DNA from 4 places in the Streptomyces sp. NPDC058872 genome. Region 2 is predicted to be linked to each of the others. Evidence: riboswitches for the same ligand, from Rfam matches in the RefSeq annotation. Region 2 holds a riboswitch; each other region holds the start of a gene.
The links. Region 2 has a riboswitch for cyclic di-AMP ahead of ACFW22_RS22110 (M23 family metallopeptidase). Riboswitches for the same ligand answer to the same signal wherever they lie in the genome.
Positions count from the first base shown of each region.

Region 1 (5,664 bases), on a different contig from region 2:
AGGGCGACCCGGGTGTGTCCCTCGGGGGAGAGGTGCAGCCGGTCCTCGTCCCAGGCGCGCCGGTCCTGGACGGACTTCAGCGACCACAGGTCGAGGACCGGGCAGCCGTAGCGGTCGGCGATGGCCCGGACGTGCCCGTTGTAGGTGGCGATCTTGCCCCGGAGGTGCTTGAGGAGCGTGACCTCGCGGGTGTCGAAGCCGGTCGTCACCATGACGGTTCCGACGGCGGAGGTCAGCTCGACGACGGCGCGTTCGAAGCGTTCGGCCACGTCGTCCGGGTCCGTTCCGGGGCGGATGATGTCATTGCCGCCGGCGCAGAAGGTCACCAGGTCGGGGGCGAGTTCCTTCGCCCGGGGGACCTGTTCCGCCACGATCTGGTCGAGGAGGCGTCCGCGTACGGCCAGGTTGGCGTAGCGGAAGGCGTCGTGCTCCGGCAGCTGGTCGGCGAGCAGGACCGCGAAGCGGTCCGCCCAGCCGACGTAGGCCCCGTCGGGGCCGGGGTCTCCGACGCCCTCGGTGAAGCTGTCACCGATCGCCGCGTACGACCCGAATGCGCTGTTTTCTCTTGATCTCGAATCGTCTGCCACGGGACCACATCCTTCCCCTTCGGGTGTGACCTACGCGACCGTAAGGAGGGCTTGACGGCGGGTGACATACGCCACCGATAAAGATTCCACCAAGCCGGAATACGCCGGAGGCCCGGCACGTGCGTGCCGGGCCTCCGGGAGTTACGGGGCGTCAGATGCTCACGCCGTGCTGGCGCAGGGTCGCCAGCGGGTCGATGTCGGAGCCGTACCCCGGTCCGGTGCGCATTTCGAAGTGCAGGTGCGGGCCGGTGACGTTGCCGGTCGCGCCGGAGAGGCCGATCTGCTGGCCGCCGCTGACGGTCTGGCCGGCGGAGACGGAGATCGAGGAGAGGTGGGCGTACTGCGAGAAGGTGCCGTCGGCGTGCTGGATGACGACCTGGTTGCCGTACGCTCCCCCGTTGCCCGCGGAGTAGACGGTGCCGGGGCCGACCGCCACGACGGTGGTTCCGGTGGAGGCCATGAAGTCGACACCGGTGTGGTAGCCGGAGGACCACATGGAGCCCGAGGCACGGTACGGGGTGGAGACGCCGCCGCTGACGGGGGCGAACCAGCCGGAGGAGGAGGTCGTGCCGGCCGACGAGGACGACGCGGCGGAAGAGGAGGAGGTCGCGGCGGCCGGAGCCGAGGCCCGCTCGCTGCTGCGGGAAGCCCGGGGGGCGTCGCCGTTCTTTCCGGAGCTCCGCTTGCTGCTGGCGGAGTCCTTCGCGGTGGCGGCCTTCGGAGCCGCGGCCTTCGGAGCGGCGGCCTTCGCCGTGCTCTTCGCGCCGAGGGTCAGCTTCATTCCGGGCAGGATCAGCGAGGGGTTCTCGCCGACGACCTGGCGGTTGTCCTCGTAGAGCTTCTGCCAGCCGCCCACCAGGTGGTGCTCGGCGGCGATCTTCGACAGGTAGTCGCCCCGGACCACGGAGTAGGTCTTCGGCGCGGCCTTCGCGGCGACCGGGGCGGCCTCCACGACGGCGGCCTTCGCCGGAGCGGCGACGGGCAGGGCCGGAGCGGCGACCGGGGCGGCGTGGGCGCTGGTGGCTCCGAGGAGCGGGAGGGCGACGACGGCGCCTCCGGTGCCGGCTGCCAGGAACCCGCGGGTGATCGGGTTGACCTTGGGACGGCGGTGCTTACCCTTCGCGGGCATGGCGAATTCCTCTCCGTCGCCTACGAGGTGAGCTGTCGGGTTCGGACTGGAGATGTCCGGCCGCGTTCTCACGCGGCTTCACCCCGAGCCGTCCTTTTCGAGGGATCGGCGTACTACCTGGGTCCCCCGCTCCTGCCTCGTACGGGTGAGTGCGGATTCCGGGCGGTGGCAGGATTCGGCGGTCCGTCCGGAGTGAGCGCGACGCTAGACGAGTGGGGCCGGAGCGAACAAGCCGCACTTTTCAGGAACTCCGCAATCCTTTGCCTTTGGGGCGAAATTCCGGTCACCCTCCGTGGATGACGGTCCGTCGATCTCCTTTTTCCCCAGGGAATTTGGAGAAGACGATCAGGCACGTTCCGTCACGGTTATGACGCTGCTCACGCATCGAACCCCATCTCCCCCTCAACTAGGGCGTGTTACCCCTATCGCCCAAATACGGACAGATCGCCCATTACCTCCTGAGGGGGGTGCGCACACGGCACCCGGCCGAGATGATTGCCCCAAGAACAGATCTCCAGAACAGGAGCACCCGCCCGTGACGCAGCAGCTGCCGCAGACCCCACCCGCCGAAGCCACCGAGCCCGAACTGACGGAGGTCCGCAACTTCCGGGACGTGGGCGGCCTGCCGACGACGGACGGGCGCGCCGTTCACCCCGGGCGCCTCTTCCGCAGCGGCCACCTCGCCCATGCGACGGAGCGCGACGCCGCCTTCCTCGCCTCCCTGGGCCTCCACACCGTCTTCGACTTCCGCAACGAGGCCGACCGGAAGGTCGAGGGCGCGGACGTCGAGCTGCCCGGCGTGCGGAACGTGAACATCCCCCTCAATGACCCGGCCGACGGCAAGGAGTTCTGGAAGCTGGTCCGGGACGGAGAGGTCGCCCAGCTGCGAGAGGTCCTCGGCGACGGCAAGGCAGCCGCCCGCATGTCCGATTCCTACCGGAAGATGGTGGTCGAGCGCACTGCGGAGCACAGCCGGATCCTGCACTCCATGGCGGAGGAGAGCGTCCCGGCCCTCATGCACTGCGCGGCCGGCAAGGACCGGGCGGGACTCGCCGTGGCGATCACCCTGCTGGCCGTCGGCGTGGAGCGGGACGCGATCGAGGCCGACTACGTGAAGTCGAACGACCCGCACCGCCGCTACAAGATACGCCGCAGCTCCACCGCCCCGGACGGGATGTCCCCCGAGGTGATGGAGCTGCTGAGCCCGCTCTTCGACGCGCGGGTGGAGTATCTGCGGGCCGCCCTGGAAACGATCGGGACGACCTGGGGCTCGGTGGACGCCTACCTCGCGGAAGGACTCAAGCTGGCCCCGGAGACCCGCGAACGCCTGCGGGCGCGGCTGCTCACCGGCGCCTGAGCCCGGCGGGCGGAACTACTGGTTCTGCCCGCCCATCAGGAAGAGCAGGTAGAGGAAGCCGGCGAAGAGGTGGCCGGCGATCAGATAGGCGAAGAGGCGGAGCACGAGCCCCTTGGGGAACCGGCCCTCACCACGCTCTTCACCGGTGACCGGTGCGGATTTCTCGGACATGTCAACCCTTCCTTCGAGAATCTCAACGAGTCGCCCGTGATCAGCTCCGGTGCGGGGTCCCGCCTCCGAGGCACAGCTCGGCGGCGGGGCTCTGCATCAGGGTGTGGACGAAGAGCAGCTCGGCCCCGCCGGGGGTGGCGGCACCGATCCGGTGCGGGGTCAGCGAGTCGAAGTGCGCGCTGTCCCCGGGATCGAGGACGTGGACGACCTCGCCGAGCGCGAGCCGCACCCGGCCTTCCAGGACGTGGATCCATTCCTCGCCCGGATGGACCCGCACGATGTCGGCCCGGGTGGCGTACGGCACGTGGACCCGCAGGCACTGCAGGGCCCGGCCGGCCCCACCCGCCTGGCGGTAGACCCAGCCATCGGCCTCGACCGGCTCGGAACGGCCCGCCCGGACCACCGGATCGCGCTCGGGGGGAGCCTCGCCGAGGAGCTCGGAGACCGTCGTACCGTAGATGCGGGCGAGGGCGAGCAGCATCGGGAGCGAGGGCTGCCGGTTTCCGGTCTCCAACCGTGAGAGGTGGGCCGGCGAGAGACCGGCCCGTTGGGCGGCGGCCTCCAGGGTGAGCCCCCGACGACGGCGCAGGGCCCGCAGCTGCGGAGCGACGTCCGGCAGGGCGTCCGGGGTGACGGGGACCGGGGGCGGCGCCCCGGGGACGTGGTCCATGCGTCCATTCCGCCAGGACCGTGCCTCTGAGGCAAATTTCTTGCCTCAGAGGCAAAAGACACTCGTCGTACGCACGGCTCAGCGCTGTGCGACCGCCTGCTTGACCAGTGTCTTCCCGAAGTCCCAGAGCAGCCCGCCACCTCCGTGGGCATCATCCATGACCGCGGTGAAGGCGGTGACGAACCGGTCGACGTCCGCCTCGTCGATGATCAACGGCGGAATCAGTTTGATCACCTCCAGATGGTCCCCGGAGACCTGGGTGAGGATGTGGTGCCGTTGGAGGAGCGGGACGACGACCATCTGGGCGAAGAGGCCCTTGCGGGCCGCCTGGAGCATCGTCCAGCGGCTGCGCAGCCCCAGCGAGGACGGCCGACCGAACTCGATCCCGATCATCAGACCGCGTCCGCGGACCTCGTGCAGGAGCTCGTACCGGGGCACGAGCTCCTGCAGGCGCCCGGCGAGCAGCCCACCGGTCCGGCGGACGCGGGCGACGACGTCCTGGTCCTCCATGACCGAGAGCACGGCGAGCCCGGCCGCCATGGCCTGGGCATTGGCGCCGAAGCTCGCCGAGTGGACCAGGACCCGGTCCATCGAGGAGTAGACCTTCTTGAAGATCCAGTCCTTGCCGAGGGTGACCCCGACCGGCACGTAGCCGCCGGAGAGCGCCTTGGCCACGCAGACCAGATCCGGTTCGACGCCCTCTTCGTGCTGGTAGGCGTAGAAGTCGCCGGTGCGGCCCAGGCCCGTCTGCACCTCGTCCGCGATGAGCAGCGCACCGTGCCGGTGGAGCAGCTCCTGGGCCGCCCGCAAGAAGCCGGGCGGCGCCTCGTGGACCCCCTTTCCCTGGATGGGTTCGACGACGAAGGCGGCCACGTCGCCCGCGCGCAGTTCCCGCTCCAGGGCGTCGAGGTCGCCGAGGGCGATCGGGGTGTCCGGCAGGAGCGGACCGAAGCCGTCCCGGAAGCTCCGCTCCCCGTTGACGGAGAGGGAGCCGGTGGTGAGTCCGTGGAAGGCGTGCGAGCAGTAGAGGACCCTGGGACGCCCGGTGGCGCACCGGGCGAACTTGAGGGCGGTCTCCACGGCCTCCGTGCCGCTGTTCCCGAAGAAGACCCGGTCGAGGTGCGGGCTGTGGGCGAGCAGGCGCTCGGCGAGCAGTCCGGGCAGCGGTGGGCAGTCGAAGCGGGTGAGGTCGGCCAGCTGGGCGTCCAGGACGTCGTGCAGGGCCCTGCGGACGACGGGGTGGTGTCGCCCCAGGCCCATCACGCCGAAGCCGGCGAGCATGTCGAGGTGGTCGACGCCGTCGGCGTCCCAGAAGTGGGCCCCCTCGGCCCGCTCGTAGACCTTGTCGAAGCCGATGGTGTGCAGCATGCGCGGCAGCTGGTGGTTCAGGTGCTTGGCGTGCAGTTCGTACCGCTCACCGCCGCGCTCGGCGAGCAGCGCCCGCAGGTCGAACTCACCGCTCATGCCGGCCGCCTCACGCCTCGTTCCCGGAAACGGTCTCGCGGACCGCGCGCAGGGACTCCTTGAGGGAGCCCATGGTCGCGAGGACGGCGGTGGGCTCGTAGCCGCAGTGCGCCATGCAATTGGCGCAGCGCGGGTCCCTGCCGCGGCCGTACTTGTCCCAGTCGGTCTCCTCGACCAGCTCGCGGTACGTGGGGACGTATCCGTCGCTCATCAGGTAGCAGGGGCGCTGCCAACCGAAGAGGGAGTAGTTGGGAATGGCCCAGGCCGTGCAGGGGAAGTCCGCCTT
Region 1 is NZ_JBHYMK010000015.1:37,555-43,218, reverse strand. Features, by position in the region: gene ACFW22_RS12175 (SGNH/GDSL hydrolase family protein) at 1-587, opposite strand, end outside; gene ACFW22_RS12170 (peptidoglycan DD-metalloendopeptidase family protein) at 739-1,716, opposite strand; cyclic di-AMP (ydaO/yuaA leader) riboswitch at 1,721-1,891, opposite strand; gene ACFW22_RS12165 (tyrosine-protein phosphatase) at 2,252-3,073, shown strand; gene ACFW22_RS12160 (DUF6126 family protein) at 3,089-3,244, opposite strand; gene ACFW22_RS12155 (helix-turn-helix domain-containing protein) at 3,285-3,914, opposite strand; gene ACFW22_RS12150 (aspartate aminotransferase family protein) at 3,993-5,378, opposite strand; gene hpnH (adenosyl-hopene transferase HpnH) at 5,389-5,664, opposite strand, start outside.
Region 1: another riboswitch for cyclic di-AMP. It lies ahead of ACFW22_RS12170 (peptidoglycan DD-metalloendopeptidase family protein); the one in region 2 lies ahead of ACFW22_RS22110 (M23 family metallopeptidase).

Region 2 (5,664 bases):
CGACCCCGACACCGGCATCCTCGCCGTGGACGTGCACACCCCCGGCCAGGGCAATCTGCTGGGCCTCGCCGACCGGAACGGCCTGAACAACGTCCGCGTCGCCAACGGCGACGCCGTCATCCTGCTCCGGGAGATGCTCGACGACGCGTCCCTCGACGGCTGCCGCGTCTACTTCCCGGACCCGTGGCCCAAGGCGCGCCACCACAAGCGGCGGCTCATCCAGCCCGAGTTCCTCAGCCTGCTCGCGCCCCGGATGAAGCCCGGTGCCGTGCTCCACTGCGCCACGGACTGGGAGGAGTACGCCGAGCAGATGCTGGAGGTGCTCTCCGCCCACCCCGACTACGAGAACACCCAGGCCGACGGCGGCTACGCGCCCCGCCCCGACTTCCGTCCCCTCACCCGCTTCGAGGGGCAGGGGCTGGACAAGGGACACGTGGTGCACGACCTCCTCTTCCGCAGGAAGTGACCGGGAACGGGTAACTTCGTCGACCGCCGTCGGTGCCGGTCGTTAAGGTCGCTCACGTGTCGAACCCCGTGTCCCCCGACCAGTCGGAAGCCGTTCCCGTGCCGCACCGGGACGGCGAGGAACCGTCCTTCCCCGGCGTCGCCGACCGCTCCCAGTGGCGCTACCGGCCCCGCCGGGCCTTCTGGCGCAGCCGGCTGCTCCGGGCCGTGGTCATCGTCGCCGTGCTGCTGCTCTGCGCCCTGGTCATCCTGGCCATGGTCCGCGAGCAGACGGGCACGGAGGGCTTCCTCGTCGGCCTGGGCCTCGCCGTGCTGCCCGTACCGCTGCTGACGGCGGCGTTCCGCTGGCTCGACCGGGTCGATCCCGGCCCCTGGAAGAACCTGCTGTTCGCCTTCGCCTGGGGCGCCTTCGCCGCGGCGCTCGTCGCGATCCTGGCGAACTCCTTCGCGATCCGCTGGATCGCCACGGCCACCGCGGACCCGCTCTCCGCGGACACCCTGGGCGCCACCGCCGTCGCTCCGGTGGTGGAGGAGAGCGCGAAGGCCGCGGCGATCCTGCTGCTGTTCCTCTTCCGCCGGAAGGACTTCGGCGGCCTGGTCAACGGGGTGGTGTTCGCCGGCTTCACCGCAACCGGCTTCGCCTTCACGGAGAACATCCTCTACCTGGGCAACGCCTTCGGCGAGGACCAGGAGTTCGGCTCCTCCGGGCTCGGCTCGGTCACCGTGGCGACCTTCTTCGCCCGGATCGTGATGTCGCCGTTCGCGCATCCGCTCTTCACCGCGCTCACCGGCATCGGCTTCGGGCTGGCGGCCCTCGCTCCGCGGGGAAGGCGGCTCCGCAAGGTGCTGCTGCCGCTGGCCGGACTGCTGCTCGCCATGGGCCTGCACGCCGCGTGGAACGGCTCGGTCGCCTTCGGCGGTGCACTCGCCTTCCTGACCGTGTACGGGGCGCTCATGGTCCCGGCCTTCGGCCTGCTGACCTGGCTGGCGGTGTGGAGCCGGCAGCGGGAGCTGCGCACGATCTCCGGGGAGCTCCCGGCGTACGCGGCGGCCGGCTGGCTCGCCCCCGCGGAACCGCTGGCGCTCTCCTCGATGCAGGCCCGCCAGGTGGCCCGCTCGTTCGCCGCCCGGACGTACGGTCAGCCGGCCGCGCGGGCGGTCGGCGAGTACGAGTCCTTCGCGACGACCCTGGCGTTCCTCCGGAACCGGGCCCGGCGCGGCACCGCGGGGCCCGATTTCGCGGCCCGGGAGCAGGAACTGCTGCACCACCTGTGGCAGCGCCGCGCGGTCGCCTCGCCCGCCCTCACCTACGCGGCCCGGGCGACGGGTCGGGCCTGGGCGCCTCCCCAGTACTTGGACTACGACGGCTACAACCCGTACCGCAGCTGAGGCGGCTGCGGTACGGGGCCGTGCGCGCACGGCGGACCGGGCAGGGCCGCGGGGCCGGGGGGCGCGGGGGGGGCCCCGGGGCGCCGGCCGGGGGCCCCCCCGGGGGGGGGGCCGGCGCGGGCGGGGGGGGGCGGGGGGGGGGGGGCCGCGCGCGCGGGCCGCGGCGGGGGCGGGGGTCGGGGGCGGGGCGCGCCCGGGGGACGGGGCCGGCCCGGGGCCCGGGGCGGGGGGGGGTCGGCCGGGGGCCGCGGCCGTCGGCACCCCGGTCGGCGGCTCAGGCCGAGGCCTCCGTGAGGAGGGTCAGTTCGGCCCCGGTCAGGGTGAGGTCGGCGACGGCGACCAGGGCCGGGACCTGCTCCACCGTGCGGGCCGAGGCGATCGGGGCGGCGACGGTCGGCCGGGAGGCCAGCCAGGCCAGGGCGACGGTGGCGGGCTCCGCCCCGTGCGCTTCGGCGACCGTGTCGAGCGCGGTGAGCACGGCCCGTCCGCGCCCGGTCTCGGCGAGCGCCGCCGCGCGGTGGGCGCGGGCGCTCTCGACGGTCTTCCCGGGGCGGTACTTGCCCGTGAGGAAACCGGACGCGAGGCCGTAGTAGGGGACGGCGGAGATGCCCGCCCCGGCGACGACGTCCAGCAGCGGCCCCTCGTAGGTGTCGCGCGAGACCAGGTTGTAGTGCGGCTGGAGGGCGACGTACCGGGCGAGGCCTTCGGCTTCGGCGAAGTCGAGGGAGGCGCCCAGCCGTTCCGGGGAGATGTTGGAGGCGGCGACGGCCCGCACCTTGCCCTCCCGCACCAGCCCGTCGAGGGCGGTGACGATCTCCTCGACGGGGACGGACTCGTCGTCGAAGTGGGTGTAGTAGAGGTCGATGTGGTCGGTGCCCAGGCGACGCAGCGACTCCTCCGCGCCCGCCTTGATGGTGGCGGCGGAGAGGCCCTTGAAGTGGGGGTGGGCGCCGACCTTGGTGGCGACGACGACCTCGGAGCGGTTGCCCCGGGAGGCGAGCCAGCGGCCGATGACGGTCTCGGACTCGCCGCCCTCGTTGCCCTCGGCCCACGCGGAGTAGACGTCGGCGGAGTCGATGAAATTGCCACCGGCCGCGGCGTAGGCGTCGAGGACGGCGAAGGACTGGTCCTCGTCGGCGGTCCAGCCGAAGACGTTGCCGCCCAGGGCGAGGGGGAAGACGTGCAGCTCGGAGGTGCCCAGCGGGCGGAGGGTGGTCATGAATCGACCAACGGGTCCCGCCGCCGGGCCTATTCCACCGGGGTCAGATGCTCAGGCCCTTGGAGCGGAGCCAGCCGGCCGGGTCGATGCCGTCGCCGCCGGGGGTGTGGACCTCCAGGTGGAGGTGGGGGCCGGTGACGTTGCCGGTGGCGCCGACGCGGCCGATCGTTTCGCCGGTGCCCACGGTCTGGCCGACGCTGACCGTCATGGACGACAGGTGGCAGTACCAGACCTCGGTGCCGTCCTCCAGTTCCAGGACGATCCGGTAGCCGTAGGAACCGGACCAGGCGGCCGACTTGACGGTCGCGCCGTGGACGGCCTTCAGCGGGGTGCCCGTGGGGGCGGCGAAGTCGAGGCCGGTGTGGTAGCCGGAGGACCACATGGAGCCGGACTGCATGTAGGTGGAGGTGATCGTGTACGAGGAGAGGGGGAGCGAGTAGCTCGCGGCCAGCTGGGCCAGGCGCTCGGCCTCGGCCTTCGCCGCCGCTTCCGCCTCCGCCTTCGCCTTGGCCTCCGCCTCCGCCTTCGCCTTGGCTTCCGCCTCGGCCTTCGCCGCCGCCTCCGCCTTGGCCGCGGCCTCGACGGCCGCCTTCTCCGCCGCCGCCCTCTCCGCCTCGGCCTTCTCGGTGGCGTCTGCGGAGGCCTGCTGCTGCTCGGCCTGCTGGAGGATGCGGGCGCGCAGGGCCTCTCCCGCGTCGGCGGTGCCGGCGGAGACCTGCTCGGCCTGGCCGCTCCGGTCCTCGGTCGCGGTGGCGTACGTGGTGCTGGTGAGCGGGTTCGGGTTGGCGGCGGCCGTGGTGACGGGCGCCTCCTCCTCGTCGCCGGAGAGGAACGCGCCGACGCCGGGGAGGTCCTGGGCGTCCGGAAGGTCCAGGTCGGGGAGGTCGGGGAGGGATATCGCCACCGGGGGCTTCTCCTGCGCGGTGGCGAGGCCGCCCGCGCCGACGGCCGCGATCACGCCGACGCCGAGGACGGTGGAGGAGCGGGCGAAGTTGGAGCGCTGCTTGACGACCCGGTGCCGGCCGCCGGAACGGTTCTCGGCCCGGAGGGAGCCCTCGGTGGGGTTCCACTCGGTGCCTTCGGCAACGGGACCCGCACCGCCGCCGAAGGCGTCGAAGGGGGCCTCGGGTGCGGGGGTGTTGGACGCCACGGGGGCGCGCTCCTTTCCTTCCTCCTCGCCTACCGGGTTAGCTGACGGGTTCGGAGCAGGAAGGTCTCCTACGGGCTCGCTCGCGCGGGTGCGTGGTTCGCACGCGTGCGAAGGGGCCCGATTCACCCCAAGTGGTGGTTCCCCGGTTCCTTTTCAGGATTCGGCGCATGCGCACGGTGCCGCCTCTTGCGACGGCTGGGACGACCGCACTGCGTTATCGAACGTTAATAGACAGGGCCTCCCGATTCCAAGCCGTTCCCCTTGATCATTCATTGAATTAGCACGCTATGAGGCGATTTGACCCCCACTCAACAAGGCCAGGGGCACGAAGGGCGAAACCTTCAAAATCTGACGTTGTGTCAATTGTTATCGCAGTGACACCCCTCGACTACCCCTGGTGACCGGAGCCGGTCGGCGGCACGACCGGCATCGTCCGGCGCCGCTCCGGCTGCCCGCTCGCCGGCCGGCTCACCGCGAGCAACGCCATGTCGTCCGTCGCACCGCCACCCGTGTGGAGGCGCACGTCGTCCACGAGGGCATCGAGCAGTTCCTCCGGCCCCGGGAAGATCCGCCCGGCGAGCCGGGCCGCCGGATCGTAGAAGACGCCCTGCCCGTTCCGGGCCTCCGAGAGGCCGTCAGTGGAGAAGAGCAGCGTCGCACCCGGTGGGAACGGCAGGGCCTGCGCCCGGTCCGGCCACGCACCCAACTCACCCATGCCCAGCGGTAGCGCGGCCTCGTCCGGCTCCAGGGGGGCCAGTCGCCCGTCCCCGTACAACAGCAGCGGCGGCGGGTGCCCGCGGTTGACGACCCGGACGAAGCCGTCGAAGGTCCCGCTCCCGCCGGCGTGCGGGACCTCGGCCAGCACCGCGGTCGTGAACCCCTCGACCGCGTCGAGCTCGTCCCGGCGGGTGCCCTCCCGCGCCAGTGCCCGCTCCAGCCGCTGCGCCACCCCCTCCAGGGACCGCTCCTGCTCGGCCGCCTCCCGGAAGGCCCCCACGATGACGGCGACCGCCTCGACCGCGTCCATCCCCTTGCCCCGCACGTCCCCGACCACCAGCCGCACCCCGTGCGGGGTGTCCTGCACGGCGAACAGGTCCCCGCCGATGAACGCATCGGCCTGCGCCGCCTCGTACCGCGCCGCGCACTGCAGCCCGCCGATCCGCTCGGCGGGCGTCGGCAACACGGCCTTCTGCGCCGCGGCGGCGATCACCCGCGCCGAGGCGAGCCGCTCGCCGCTGCGGCGCACGACCCGGTTGATGAGCAGGGCGAGCACGGAGACGGTGACCACGGTCAGGGTCTCGGTGAGGGGCGGGATGTCGAAGGAGGTGCCGTTGTAGACGTGCAGTCCGATGGAGGCCAGCACCGCGGCGATGCCGGTGAGCAGACTGGTCAGCGTCGAGAAGAAGGGCGCGGCGATCAGCGGGGCGGCGGAGAAGAGCGG
Region 2 is NZ_JBHYMK010000035.1:18,943-24,606, forward strand. Features, by position in the region: gene trmB (tRNA (guanosine(46)-N7)-methyltransferase TrmB) at 1-466, shown strand, start outside; gene ACFW22_RS22100 (PrsW family intramembrane metalloprotease) at 523-1,854, shown strand; gene ACFW22_RS22105 (aldo/keto reductase) at 2,129-3,073, opposite strand; gene ACFW22_RS22110 (M23 family metallopeptidase) at 3,117-4,223, opposite strand; cyclic di-AMP (ydaO/yuaA leader) riboswitch at 4,235-4,399, opposite strand; gene ACFW22_RS22115 (PP2C family protein-serine/threonine phosphatase) at 4,612-5,664, opposite strand, start outside.

Region 3 (5,664 bases), on a different contig from region 2:
CTGGCCCGCTCCTGCCCCAGTCTGACCAGCCCGCGCAACACCTTCAGGTGAGCCTGGGTGCGCCGCTGCGCCGCCCGCGCCGCCCCCAGCGGTTCGAGCAGCAACCGCATGTCGAGGAGATCGGCCGCCTCCTGTTCGGTGGGCTCGGCCACATGGGCGCCCGCATGCCGGCGAGTGACGACGAAGCCCTCGGACTCCAGGGTGCGCAACGCCTCGCGGACCGGAACGCGGGAAACCCCGTACCGACGAGCGAGCTGCTCCTCGGTCAACCGGCTCCCCCGCTCGAACAGACCGGAGACGATGTCGTCCCGGATCGCCGTGCATACCGAGTGCGCGGGAATGCGCATGTCCGACCTCCGCCTTGGTCCGCGCGAGACAATGTGACCGACGCCCGTCCTGCGTCCGATCTGCGACTCTATTGCAGCACGCCAGAATTTCCGATGCCCCAGCGGAATCCATGGATATCTTTTGGTCAGCAAAAAGCCCCGGCTCAGTACGAGCCGGGGCTTTTGCGACGCGGTGCGCGACGGGTCCGGATCAGACCGCGACGCCGCGGGCACGGAGGTACGAGACCGGGTTGATGTCCGAGCCGTACTCGGGGCTCGTGCGCGCCTCGAAGTGGAGGTGCGGGCCGGTCGAGTTGCCGGTCGAACCCGACACGCCTATCTGCTGGCCCGGCTCGACGGTCTGGCCGACGTACACGCCGATGGAGGCGAGGTGCCCGTACTGGGTGTACGTGCCGTCGTTCATCCTGATGACGATGTTGTTGCCGTAGGCGCCGCCCCAGCCGGCCTCGACGACGGTGCCGGAGCCGACGGAGACGACCCGGCTGCCGTAGGCGGCGTGGAAGTCGACGCCGGAGTGGCTGCCGGAGGACCAGAGCGAGCCGCCGGCCTTGTAGCCCGTGGAGACGTACGAGCCGGCAACGGGAAGCTGGAAGGAGGCCAGGCGGCGGCGCTCGGCCTCGCGGGCGGCGCGCTCGCGCTCCAGTCGGATCTCCTTGGCCCGGGCCTCGGCCTTGCGCTTGGCCTCGGCCTCGGCCTTCGCCTTGGCGATGGCCTCGACGGCCTCCTGCTCCTGGGCGGCGGCCTGGGCGTTGATCCGGTCCACGAGGGAGTCCTCGGTGATCACCTGGGTGAGGCCGGTGTCCTCGGCGGACCGGTCGTCCGTGTCGGCGGCGAGCGCCGGGGAGGCCAGGGTGCCGATGACGCCGGTGGTGGCGAGCGTCGCCGCACCGGCGATGCCCACGCTGCGGCGAGCCATCCGGCTCGAACCACGATGCTTCCCGGTGGCACGGGTGAACGCCATGAAGTGGCTGGTCCTTTCCTTCCTTCTCGCCTACCGGGTTAGCTGACGGGTTCGGAGCAGGAAGGTCTCCTACGAACCCCTCCGTCCGGGACGAAGGCGCTCGATTCACCCCAGGGACTCGATGTGGGTCCCCGGCTCCCCAGGCTCGCGCCTGACGGGGACTCGGCGATGACTGTTCGATGCCGCGGTTGCGGCACGTGCAACTGACGAACAGCCGGACCGACGCTATGCGGATCGTCTGTCAATCACCAAACAGACACGCTTATTTGTAAGACATGCCACAGGGCAGAAGGCCACCCTTGCCAGCAATACGGACAAACAGGAGGTCCCTGACGAACCATGCCGTCAGGGACCTCCGTTGTCGGGTTCTGCCGTGGTCGGCAGAACGGATCAGCCGGTCACCACGGTGACTTCGCCGATGCCGAGCTCCCGGACCGGCTCCGCGATCTGAGCGGCGTCACCGACCAGCACGGTGACCAGTCGGTCCACCGGGAAGGCACTGACCACGGCGGCCGTCGCCTCGACCGTGCCCGTCTCGACCAGACGCGCGTACAACTCGGCCTGGAAGTCGTCCGGGAGGTGCTGCTCCACCTGATCGGCGAGCGTCCCGGCGACCGAAGCGGCCGTCTCGTACTTGAGGGGCGCCACACCCACCAGGTTCTGCACGGCCGTCTCGCGCTCGGCGTCCGTGAGGCCCTCGGCGGCCAGGGTCCGCAGCACCTTCCAGAGGTCATCAAGGGCCGGACCCGTGTTGGGGGTGTCGACGGAACCGCTGATGGCCAGCATGGCCGCGCCGTTCCCCCCGGCGTCGGAGCGGAGCACCTGCCCGAAGGCCCGCACCCCGTACGTGTAGCCCTTCTCCTCGCGCAGGACGCGGTCCAGGCGCGAGGTCAGGGTGCCGCCCAGGCAGTAGGCGCCGAGGATCTGGGCCGGCCAGACGCGGTCGTGCCGGTCCGGACCGATCCGACCGATCAGCAACTGGGTCTGCACCGCACCGGGGCGGTCCACGATGACGACCCGCCCGGTGTCGTCGGCGGTGATCGGAGGCATCGGCAGCGGCTCGGCCGGCTCGCCGGTCCAGGCGCCCAAGGACTCGGCGAGGACCTTGTCGAGGTCGATGCCGGTCAGGTCGCCGACGACCACGGCCGTGGCCGTGGCGGGGCGCACGTACGCCTCGTAGAAGGCGCGGACCGCAGCGGCGTCGATCGCGGCGACCGTCTCCTCGGTGCCCTGGCGCGGCCGGGACATCCGGGAACCGTCCGGGAACAGTTCCTTGTAGAGCTGTTTGGCGGCACGACGGGACGGGTTGGCCGACTCGTGCGGAATCTCATCGAGGCGGTTGCGCACCAAGCGCTCGATCTCGGTCTCCAGGAACGCCGGCGCGACGAGGGCCTCGGACAGCAGACCGAGCGCCTTGGGCAGGCGGGAGACCGGCACCTCCAGGGAGACCCGCACGCCCGGGTGGTCGGCGTGCGCGTCGAGCGTGGCGCCACAGCGCTCCAACTCGGCCGCGAACTCCTCCGCGCTGTGCCGGTCGGTGCCCTCGGACAGGGCGCGGGCCATGATGGTGGCAACGCCGTCGAGACCGGCGGGCTCGGCGTCCAGCGGCGCCGGCAGGAAGAGCTCCACCGCCACCACCTGCTGGCCGGGCCGGTGGCAGGTGAGGACGGTCAGGCCGTTGTCCAGCTTCGCACGGTCCGGAGCCGGGAAGGCCCACGGCTTCGCGGTGCCCGGCCGGGGCTGCGGGTGGAAGTCCATGTTGGTCAAAGACACGGCAGCGTCGGTCACTGGTCCGCTCCCTCTTCCTCGTCGCTGTCGCTCTGCTCGGTCGCCAAGGGCTCGTAGACGAGCACCGCGCGGTTGTCGGGGCGCAGCTTGGCCGCCGCGACCGCCCGGACCTCGTCCGCGGTGATGCCCAGGACCCGGTCGACGGCGGTCAGGGCGAGCTGCGGGTCGCCGAAGAGCACCGCGAACCGGCACAGTTCGTCCGCGCGGCCCGCCACCGTGCCGAGCCGGTCCAGCCACTCGCGCTCCAGCTGGGCCTGTGCACGCTCCATCTCCTCCGACGTGGGCCCCTCCGCCGCGAACCGGGCGAGCTCCTCGTCGACGGCCGCCTCGATCTGCGGAACCTCGACGCCGCCGGAGGTCTTGACGTCGAGCCAGCCGAGCGAAGGCGCCCCGGCGAGCCGCAGCAGGCCGAAGCCCGCGGCCACCGCGGTGCGGTCTCGGCGCACCAGGCGGTTGTGCAGGCGGGAGGACTCGCCGCCGCCCAGGACCGTGAGGGCGAGGTCGGCGGCGTCGCACTCGCGCATGCCGTCGTGCGGCAGCCGATAGGCGGCCATCAGCGCACGGGCGGGAACCTCTTCCTCGACGACCTCGCGCAGCTGCTCGCCGATGACCTCGGGCAGCTCACCGGGGCGCGGCTCGGGCTTGCCGTCGTGGGCGGGGATGGAGCCGAAGTACTTCTCGACCCAGGCGAGGGTCTGCGCCGGGTCGATGTCGCCGACGACGGACAGGACCGCGTTGTTGGGGGCGTAGTAGGTGCGGAAGAAGTTCCGCGCGTCCTCCAGGGTGGCCGCGTCCAGGTCGGCCATGGAGCCGATCGGCGTGTGGTGGTAGGGGTGGCCCTCCGGGTAGGCGAGGGCGGTCAGCTTCTCGAAGGCGGTGCCGTACGGCACGTTGTCGTAGCGCTGGCGGCGCTCGTTCTTGACGACGTCCCGCTGGTTCTCCATGGACTCGTCGTCCAGGGCGGCGAGCAGCGAACCCATGCGGTCCGCCTCCAGCCAGAGCGCGAGCTCCAGCTGGTGCGCGGGCATGGTCTCGAAGTAGTTGGTGCGCTCGAAGCTGGTCGTGCCGTTGAGCGATCCTCCGGCGCCCTGGACCAGCTCGAAGTGGCCGTTCCCCTGGACCTGCTGGGAGCCCTGGAACATCAGGTGCTCGAAGAGGTGGGCGAGGCCGGTGCGTCCCTTGACCTCGTGACGCGAGCCGACGTCGTACCAGAGGCAGACCGCGGCGACCGGGGTCAGGTGGTCCTCGGAGAGCACCACGCGCAGGCCGTTCGCCAACCGGTGCTCGGTCGCTGTCAGGCCGCCGGAGCCGGCCTCGGCCGTGGCCGTGTGACCCATGGGCATGTACGTCCCTTCGATCGCGATGTGAAAAAGTCCTGCCACTGTATGCAAGCGCGCCGACACCTGGCGAAGTTCCCGCCCCGTCATGATGTCCCTCTTCCGGGTCGCGGTCGGCGTTGTCGGTGACACGGTCCACAATGGTCCGCGTCAGATCAACCTTGTTGGTGAAGGAGCCGCAGCCGCGATGGCCCGCCGCAGCACGAAGACACCGCCGCCGGACGACGCGTACGAGGAGAGGATCCTCGACATCGACGTCGTCGACGAGATGCAGGGCTCCTTCCTCGAGTACGCGTACTCGGTGATCTACTCGCGTGCCCTCCCGGACGCCCGCGACGGCATGAAGCCCGTACAGCGCCGCATCGTCTTCCAGATGAACGAAATGGGCCTGCGCCCCGAGCGCGGCTTCGTCAAGTGCGCCCGCGTCGTCGGCGAGGTGATGGGCAAGCTGCACCCGCACGGCGACGCGTCGATCTACGACGCGATGGTCCGCATGGCGCAGCCCTTCTCCATGCGTCTGCCCCTGGTCGACGGCCACGGCAACTTCGGTTCCCTGGGCAATGACGACCCACCGGCCGCCATGCGGTACACCGAGTCCCGGATGGCTCCCGCCGCGCTCCTCATGACCGAGTCCATCGACGAGGACACGGTCGACTTCGCGCCGAACTACGACGGCCAGGAGCAGGAACCCGTCGCGCTCCCCGCGGCCTATCCGAACCTGCTGGTCAACGGCGCTTCCGGCATCGCGGTCGGCATGGCGACGAACATGCCCCCGCACAACCTCGGCGAGGTCGTCGCGGCGGCCCGCCACTTGATCCGCTACCCCCATGCCGACCTCGAAGCGCTGATGCGCTTCGTGCCCGGCCCCGACCTGCCCACCGGCGGTCGGATCGTCGGCCTGTCCGGCATCAAGGACGCCTACGCATCGGGACGCGGCTCCTTCAAGATCCGCGCCACCACGACCGTGGAAACGGTGACGGCGCGCCGCAAGGGCATCGTCGTGACCGAGCTGCCGTTCACTGTCGGCCCGGAGAAGGTGGTCTCCAAGATCAAGGACCTGGTCGGTTCCAAGAAGCTCCAGGGCATCGCGGACGTCAAGGACCTCACCGACCGCAGCCACGGCCTGCGCCTGGTCATCGAGATCAAGAACGGTTTCGTGCCGGAAGCGGTGCTGGAGCAGCTCTACAAGCTGACGCCGATGGAAGAGTCCTTCGGCATCAACAACGTGGCC
Region 3 is NZ_JBHYMK010000050.1:52,889-58,552, reverse strand. Features, by position in the region: gene ACFW22_RS27030 (GntR family transcriptional regulator) at 1-347, opposite strand, end outside; gene ACFW22_RS27025 (M23 family metallopeptidase) at 538-1,308, opposite strand; cyclic di-AMP (ydaO/yuaA leader) riboswitch at 1,321-1,486, opposite strand; gene ACFW22_RS27020 (M16 family metallopeptidase) at 1,699-3,096, opposite strand; gene ACFW22_RS27015 (M16 family metallopeptidase) at 3,093-4,439, opposite strand; gene ACFW22_RS27010 (DNA topoisomerase (ATP-hydrolyzing) subunit A) at 4,621-5,664, shown strand, end outside.
Region 3: another riboswitch for cyclic di-AMP. It lies ahead of ACFW22_RS27025 (M23 family metallopeptidase); the one in region 2 lies ahead of ACFW22_RS22110 (M23 family metallopeptidase).

Region 4 (5,664 bases), on a different contig from region 2:
CCGACTTCTGTGGCTTCGAGGCGGCCCTCGTCTTCTCCTCCGGCTACGCCGCCAACCTCGCCGCGCTCACCGCGCTCACCGACCGGGACGCACTCCTCGTCTCCGACGCGGCCAACCACGCCTCGATCGTGGACGGCTGTCGTCTGGCGCGCGCCGAGACCGCCGTCGTTCCGCACGCCGACCCCGAGGCCGTCGCCAAGACGCTGGGCGCACACCCCGGGCGCCGGGCCCTGGTGGTCAGCGACTCGGTCTTCTCCGTGGACGGCGACAAGGCGCCGCTGTCCGCCCTCGCCGAGGCGTGCCGACGCCACGGTGCCGGGCTCGTCGTCGATGACGCCCACGGCTTCGGCGTCCTCGGTGACGGCGGTCGGGGCGCCCTGCACGAGGCCGGGCTCGCGGGCGACGAGGACGTCGTCGCCACCCTCACCCTGTCCAAGTCCCTCGGCAGCCAGGGCGGCGCCGTCCTGGGGCCCTCCCGGGTGATCGAGCACCTGGTGAACGCGGCCCGCACCTTCATCTTCGACACCGGGCTCGCCCCCGCCGCCGCGGGCGGTGCGCTCGCCAGCCTGCGCCTGATCGAGGCCGAACCGGGGCTCGCCGGGCGGGCCCGGACCGTCGCCACCACCCTGCACCGCCTGCTCACGGAGGCCGGCCTCACCGCGGCCCGCCCCGAAGCGGCCGTCGTCTCGGTCCGTGCCCCCTCCCCGGAGGCCGCGCTGCGCTGGGCCGCGGACTGTCGCGGACAGGGCCTGGCGGTGGGCTGTTTCCGCCCCCCGTCGGTTCCCGACGGCATTTCACGGCTGCGGCTCACGGCCCGGGCCGATCTCACGGACCAGCAGATCCGCCTCGCGGTGGAGACGGTCCTCCGGACCGCCCCGGGGGCCTGACGGCCCGACGGCTCTCCCAAAGGGGTTGACGGAAGCAAGAGTTCACCGCTTCGGGCGACAGATGGGGACATATCTTGGAGGAACGCCTGTCGGCGCGGCACGATCGGTGGCACTCTGACGCGAAGCGCGATCCGGAGCATGCGCCCCGGCGGGAAAGGGACAGCGTCGCCATGGCAGACCACCAAGAAGCAACCGTCACGCTGCCGAGCGATCCCGCGTCGGTCCCCATGGCCCGGCGGTTCGTCGTGGAGGTCCTCGACGGGTGGGGTTTCGACGGCGCCGCCGACCTGGCGGACGCGATCCGTCTGATGGTCTCGGAGCTGGCCACCAATGCGGTGTTGCACACCTTCGGCCAGTCGCCCACCTTCACGGTCGACGTCCGCTGGGAGCGCGAGGAGCGGCTCCACATCGGCGTCACCGACAGCCACCCCCGCTGGCCCCGCCGTCTTCCGGCAGCGGTCCAGCAGGACAACGGCCGGGGCCTGGTCATCATCCGCTCGCTCGCGGCGGAGGCGGGCGGCCGGCTCTCGGTCACGCCGACCGAGGAGGGCGGCAAGACGGTGTGGATCACGCTTCCCTGGGCTCCGGCACCGGTGTCGGGCTCGTACGCCTGAGGCGCACCGCCCGAACTCCCGCTCCACGACGGGGGTGCGGCGGCGTTCCCCCTGCCTGGACCAGTGCCCGGCATGGGTGCTAGGGAGGGTACTGGGTCGTGATCAACCTGCGGGTTTTGCCTGTGCGGCGGGGCCTGGACGGGTAGGCCGCCAAGCGGGGCGAGGTGGACCTGTCCCTGGTCGCCATCGACTCCACCACCGTCCGGGCCCATCACGACGCGGCCGGCATGCACCTGGACGAGGAGATCCTCACCGTGTGGGAGAAGGCTGCCGCCGAGGCGGAGAAGGCCAGGTCAAAGCGGACGGCCGCGACGAACAGATGGTGGGGCTACTGACGCATTGCTGCTCGTGGTGGTACGACGCCGTTTCCGTCGGCATGTCATGCGGCCCTCGGAGCCTCCAGAACCATGCGGATCTCCGTCACCTTGTAGTTGGCGCGGTCGAAGGCGGCGGCCATCGGGATGTTCGTCGTGTCCGTGGTCGCGGTGATGCGCTCGGCGCGTTCGGTCGCGTGGAAGCGGGTGATCTCGGCGAGGATCTCATCGATCAGCCCTTTGCCGCGCTGCTCGGGTACGACACCGAGATATCCGACGTTGCGGTTGTACGGGGTCGCTGACGGGACGGCCAGGCCGGCGAGAGTGCCGTCGGGCAGCTCCGCAAGCCTCCACCAGGAGCGATCGCCCGGGCAGTCGAGGTAGAACTTCATGTCCTCTTCGGCCAGCTGCCTGGCGCTTTTTGCGCGCAGCTCGTCACGGGTGGCCTGGTCGAGGCTGTCGCCCGACACCCGGACGAAGGCATCCAGGAACTCCTCGTCGCTGCCCTCGCGGAACGTCAGCCGACCGCCGGCCTCGGGCAGCCCCGCCGCCGGAGTCCACTCGTAGCGCAGGCGCTGAATCTCCCGGCTCAGCCCCGTACGCAGGCCCGCCTCGCGACGCCAGGCCACCGCCTCGCTCAGTTCCGGTCGGCTGCTCCAGTCCGCGGGGAGGGAGAGGTTGTACAGCGGCCGGGTGCCGAAGGCGGCATGCCCGGCTTCGAGGAGCCTGGTGGCGACGGCAACCGGATGGGCGACGGTGGAGCGGACCTGGAGGCAATCGAGCGCTATGGGCCGCTCGCTGTCGGCACGGCCCCACCACAGCGCACGGGCAGAGACGTGCCCGTTCGCGTCCTCGGCAAGCCAGACCCATTCCGGGCGGAACTGGTTGGCACCGAGCTCCTCGCGGATCCTCTCAGCGGTCAGGGCGGTGATGGGACCGTCGGCCGGGTACGCGGCGGCACGGTCCAGGGCGGTGGGGTCCTCAGCAGCGGGAAAGAATCGCATTCGGCACATGATCACGATTGGGGAATGGCAGAGCAAGACGTTTCTTGCTGGCGGCCCCTTTACTGCGGCGAACGGCGCCGCGGCGAAGACGGCTTCCGACGTACTGCGCTCGCCCCCCAAGGACGTGCTGGGGACCGAGGCTTTGACCAGCGAGCAGATGCTTGGCCGGGGGAGGGATGGAGGAGGCAGGGGCGACAGGTGTGCCGTTGTAGCGCTCCAGGCACGAGCCCAAGGAGCGCAGGGGACACGGTGGAAGCAGTGGCGGCAGGCGGGACAGGTCTGGCGGGCGTCCCTCGCGGCGTCGAGCGCGGCCTCCTCCGCGACCGTCGTCGGGAGCTTGGGCACCGCGCGGTGGACCCGGTACGGCCACGCGAACCGACGACCGCCACGGCACTCGACGCGGGCGACGGGCTCCTGGCCGCCGGGCGGGGCATTGTGGACGCAGGCTCCCGATCCGGCGGCGCGGGCAGGGTGCGAGCACGGGACGTGCTCCAGCAAGTGCGAGTTCGGCCAGTGGCGCGCCCCGTCGACGAGCGCCCCGTCGACGGGGCGTGAGGAGAAGGCGGATGGCCGGTCGGCCTGCCCGGTCACTGGGACCGGCCGCCACGTGCCGGGGGCGGTGGCGCCGGTGACCGGATCGGCTGGTGATCGCGAGGGCGGCGGTGCGGGCGCGGTGGACGTCGTGGAGGCGGGTCCGGGTGCCGCTGTGGGAGGTGCACAGGGCGCCGGGCCGGGAGTCCCCGGCGACCGCGTCGGGCCGGGTGCGGGGCCGGCCGACGGGCCCGCGGACCCGTACCTTTCGCGGCACGGGGATGAACTGCGGGCTGCCGCCTGCTTGTCCCGCGGTCAGGATGAACGCCAGCGGGCGGCACTTCCGGTCGCCGGAGACATGGATCTTGCTGGTCTGTCCGCCCCTGGAGCGTCCGAGGAGGGCGGCCTTCAGCCGGAGTTTCCGTCGGCGCCGGATGCGCCGTCGTTCTTCCCGCTCGGGATCACCTTCGGTTTCCTGCCCGGTTTGTTCGTCGTGGCCGCCCCTTAACCACCAGCCCACACTCTCGAAGTGCTGCCGCAGCCGCCCGGGGTACGGGCCGTACTCGCCGATCGGCAGGTAAGGCCCGATGAACTCCCACTCCGCATCCGTCAGCCGCACACGAGTCACCCGGGAAGGCCTACCCGTCCAGGCCCCGCCGCACAGGCAAAACCCGCAGGTTGATGACGACCCGGTACCCTCCCTAGACGCGACCGTAAAGGACCTTCGAGGTCCAGATCTTGTCGAGCTTCACCCAGGAGCCCGTCTTGGGCGAGTGCCAGATCTTGCCGCTGCCGGCATAGATGCCCACGTGGTAGACCCTCCCGCCGGAGTGGAAGAAGACCAGGTCCCCCTTCTGCCTGCTGGCGGCCGAAACGTGACGGGTCTTGTTGTACTGCTGCTGCGCGGTCCGGGGCAGCGACTTGCCCGCCTTCTTGTACGCGTAGAGCGTCAGGCCGGAGCAGTCGAACCTGCTGGGTCCGGCGCTCCCGTAGCGGTACGGGGCTCCTTTCTTGGAGGCGGCGATGCTCAGTGCCTTGTTCGCGTAGGTGGTCGCTGCCTGGGCCTCCGGCGTCGCACCCGGTGCGAGCATCGTGCCGCCGACGGCGGCGAGGGTCAGAGCCGAGACGGCTCCGGCCCGGGACAGCAGGGACGGGACGTGCATCTGCGCAGTCATGCGCAACCCTTCGTCAGCCGCCTGCGAAGGATGACCTGTCGGGTTCGGGCAGGCGAAGATGCCCGGCCGCGGCTGCGGCTTCACCCCAAGGGACGGACCGCTGCGCGAAGCAGCGTTCGGGTCCCGTACTGCTCGGGTCCTCCACTCCTGCCGATCCACTCCTGTCGACCAGACGCCCGGACGGCGGCAGGACTCGGCGTCCGCCCGGACCGCCCCGCCTCGGATGGCGGGGGCTTGTCGTCGACAGGGATCTTGACCCATGTACGGGTCGAAAACCGAGCTGAAACGGCGATATGTGAGGCTCCTCACGACTGATCCGTTCGGGTGGACAAGATGCTTTAGCGACCTTTGGAGAGGTGGTTGACGAGCCCTGTACCAGCGGTGGAATGCCAGATTGCGCCAGATGCGTACACCTGCCGTGCAACTCTCCCCCTCCACATGTCGACTTGTCCGCTACGCCGAACGAGGGAGGGTTCCTGCGCCGGTCGTCGGCCGTCCGGACCTCGACACGACATGCCGCAATGTCAACTCGCCCGAGTCCGCGGGACGGTGACCCGGTCGGTGCGCCGCTCGCCGTCCAACACCCGCAGGGCGCGGGCCAGGGTGTCCGCGTGGACCTCGCTCTCGCCCCGCACGTGCATGAGGGTCAGGGCGTCGCGCAGCGCCACCGCGCGCCCCACCAGGGCCTGTGCCGCCCGTAGGGCGCCGTAGGTGTGTGCTCCCCTGGACGGGTTGATCTTTCCGAGGAGGTCGATGACTTCGAGGTACGCATCGACCAACTCGCCCTCGGCGCGGGTCAGCGCGGGCAGCGGAGGGAGCTCGGGCACCACGGCCGGCTCACCGGGTGGCGCCGGTGCCGCGCCGACTGGAGACCACGTGGTCCACCAGTCCGAAGGCGACGGCTGCCGCTGCGTCCAGGACCGTCAGGCGGTCGAGGTCGGCGTCGATCCGCTCGCGCTCCCGCCCGGTGTGTTCGGCGAGCAGTCCGGCCAGCAGGGCGCGCTGTCGCAGGAGTTCGTGCGCGTGGACCTCCAGTTCGCCCGGCCGCCCCTGGAAGGGACCGTCCGGGGCCGGCTGGCGGAGCGTGACGCGGGCCCCGGGGAGGATCAGGCGCTTGCCCGGAGTGCCGGCGGCGAGCA
Region 4 is NZ_JBHYMK010000029.1:75,368-81,031, reverse strand. Features, by position in the region: gene ACFW22_RS19905 (8-amino-7-oxononanoate synthase) at 1-887, shown strand, start outside; gene ACFW22_RS19900 (ATP-binding protein) at 1,058-1,501, shown strand; gene ACFW22_RS19895 (hypothetical protein) at 1,666-1,836, shown strand; gene ACFW22_RS19890 (GNAT family N-acetyltransferase) at 1,881-2,819, opposite strand; partial or broken gene ACFW22_RS19885 (hypothetical protein) at 3,391-3,978, opposite strand; gene ACFW22_RS19880 (C40 family peptidase) at 4,052-4,525, opposite strand; cyclic di-AMP (ydaO/yuaA leader) riboswitch at 4,529-4,734, opposite strand; gene ACFW22_RS19875 (hypothetical protein) at 5,050-5,355, opposite strand; gene ACFW22_RS19870 (ATP-dependent Clp protease proteolytic subunit) at 5,363-5,664, opposite strand, start outside.
Region 4: another riboswitch for cyclic di-AMP. It lies ahead of ACFW22_RS19880 (C40 family peptidase); the one in region 2 lies ahead of ACFW22_RS22110 (M23 family metallopeptidase).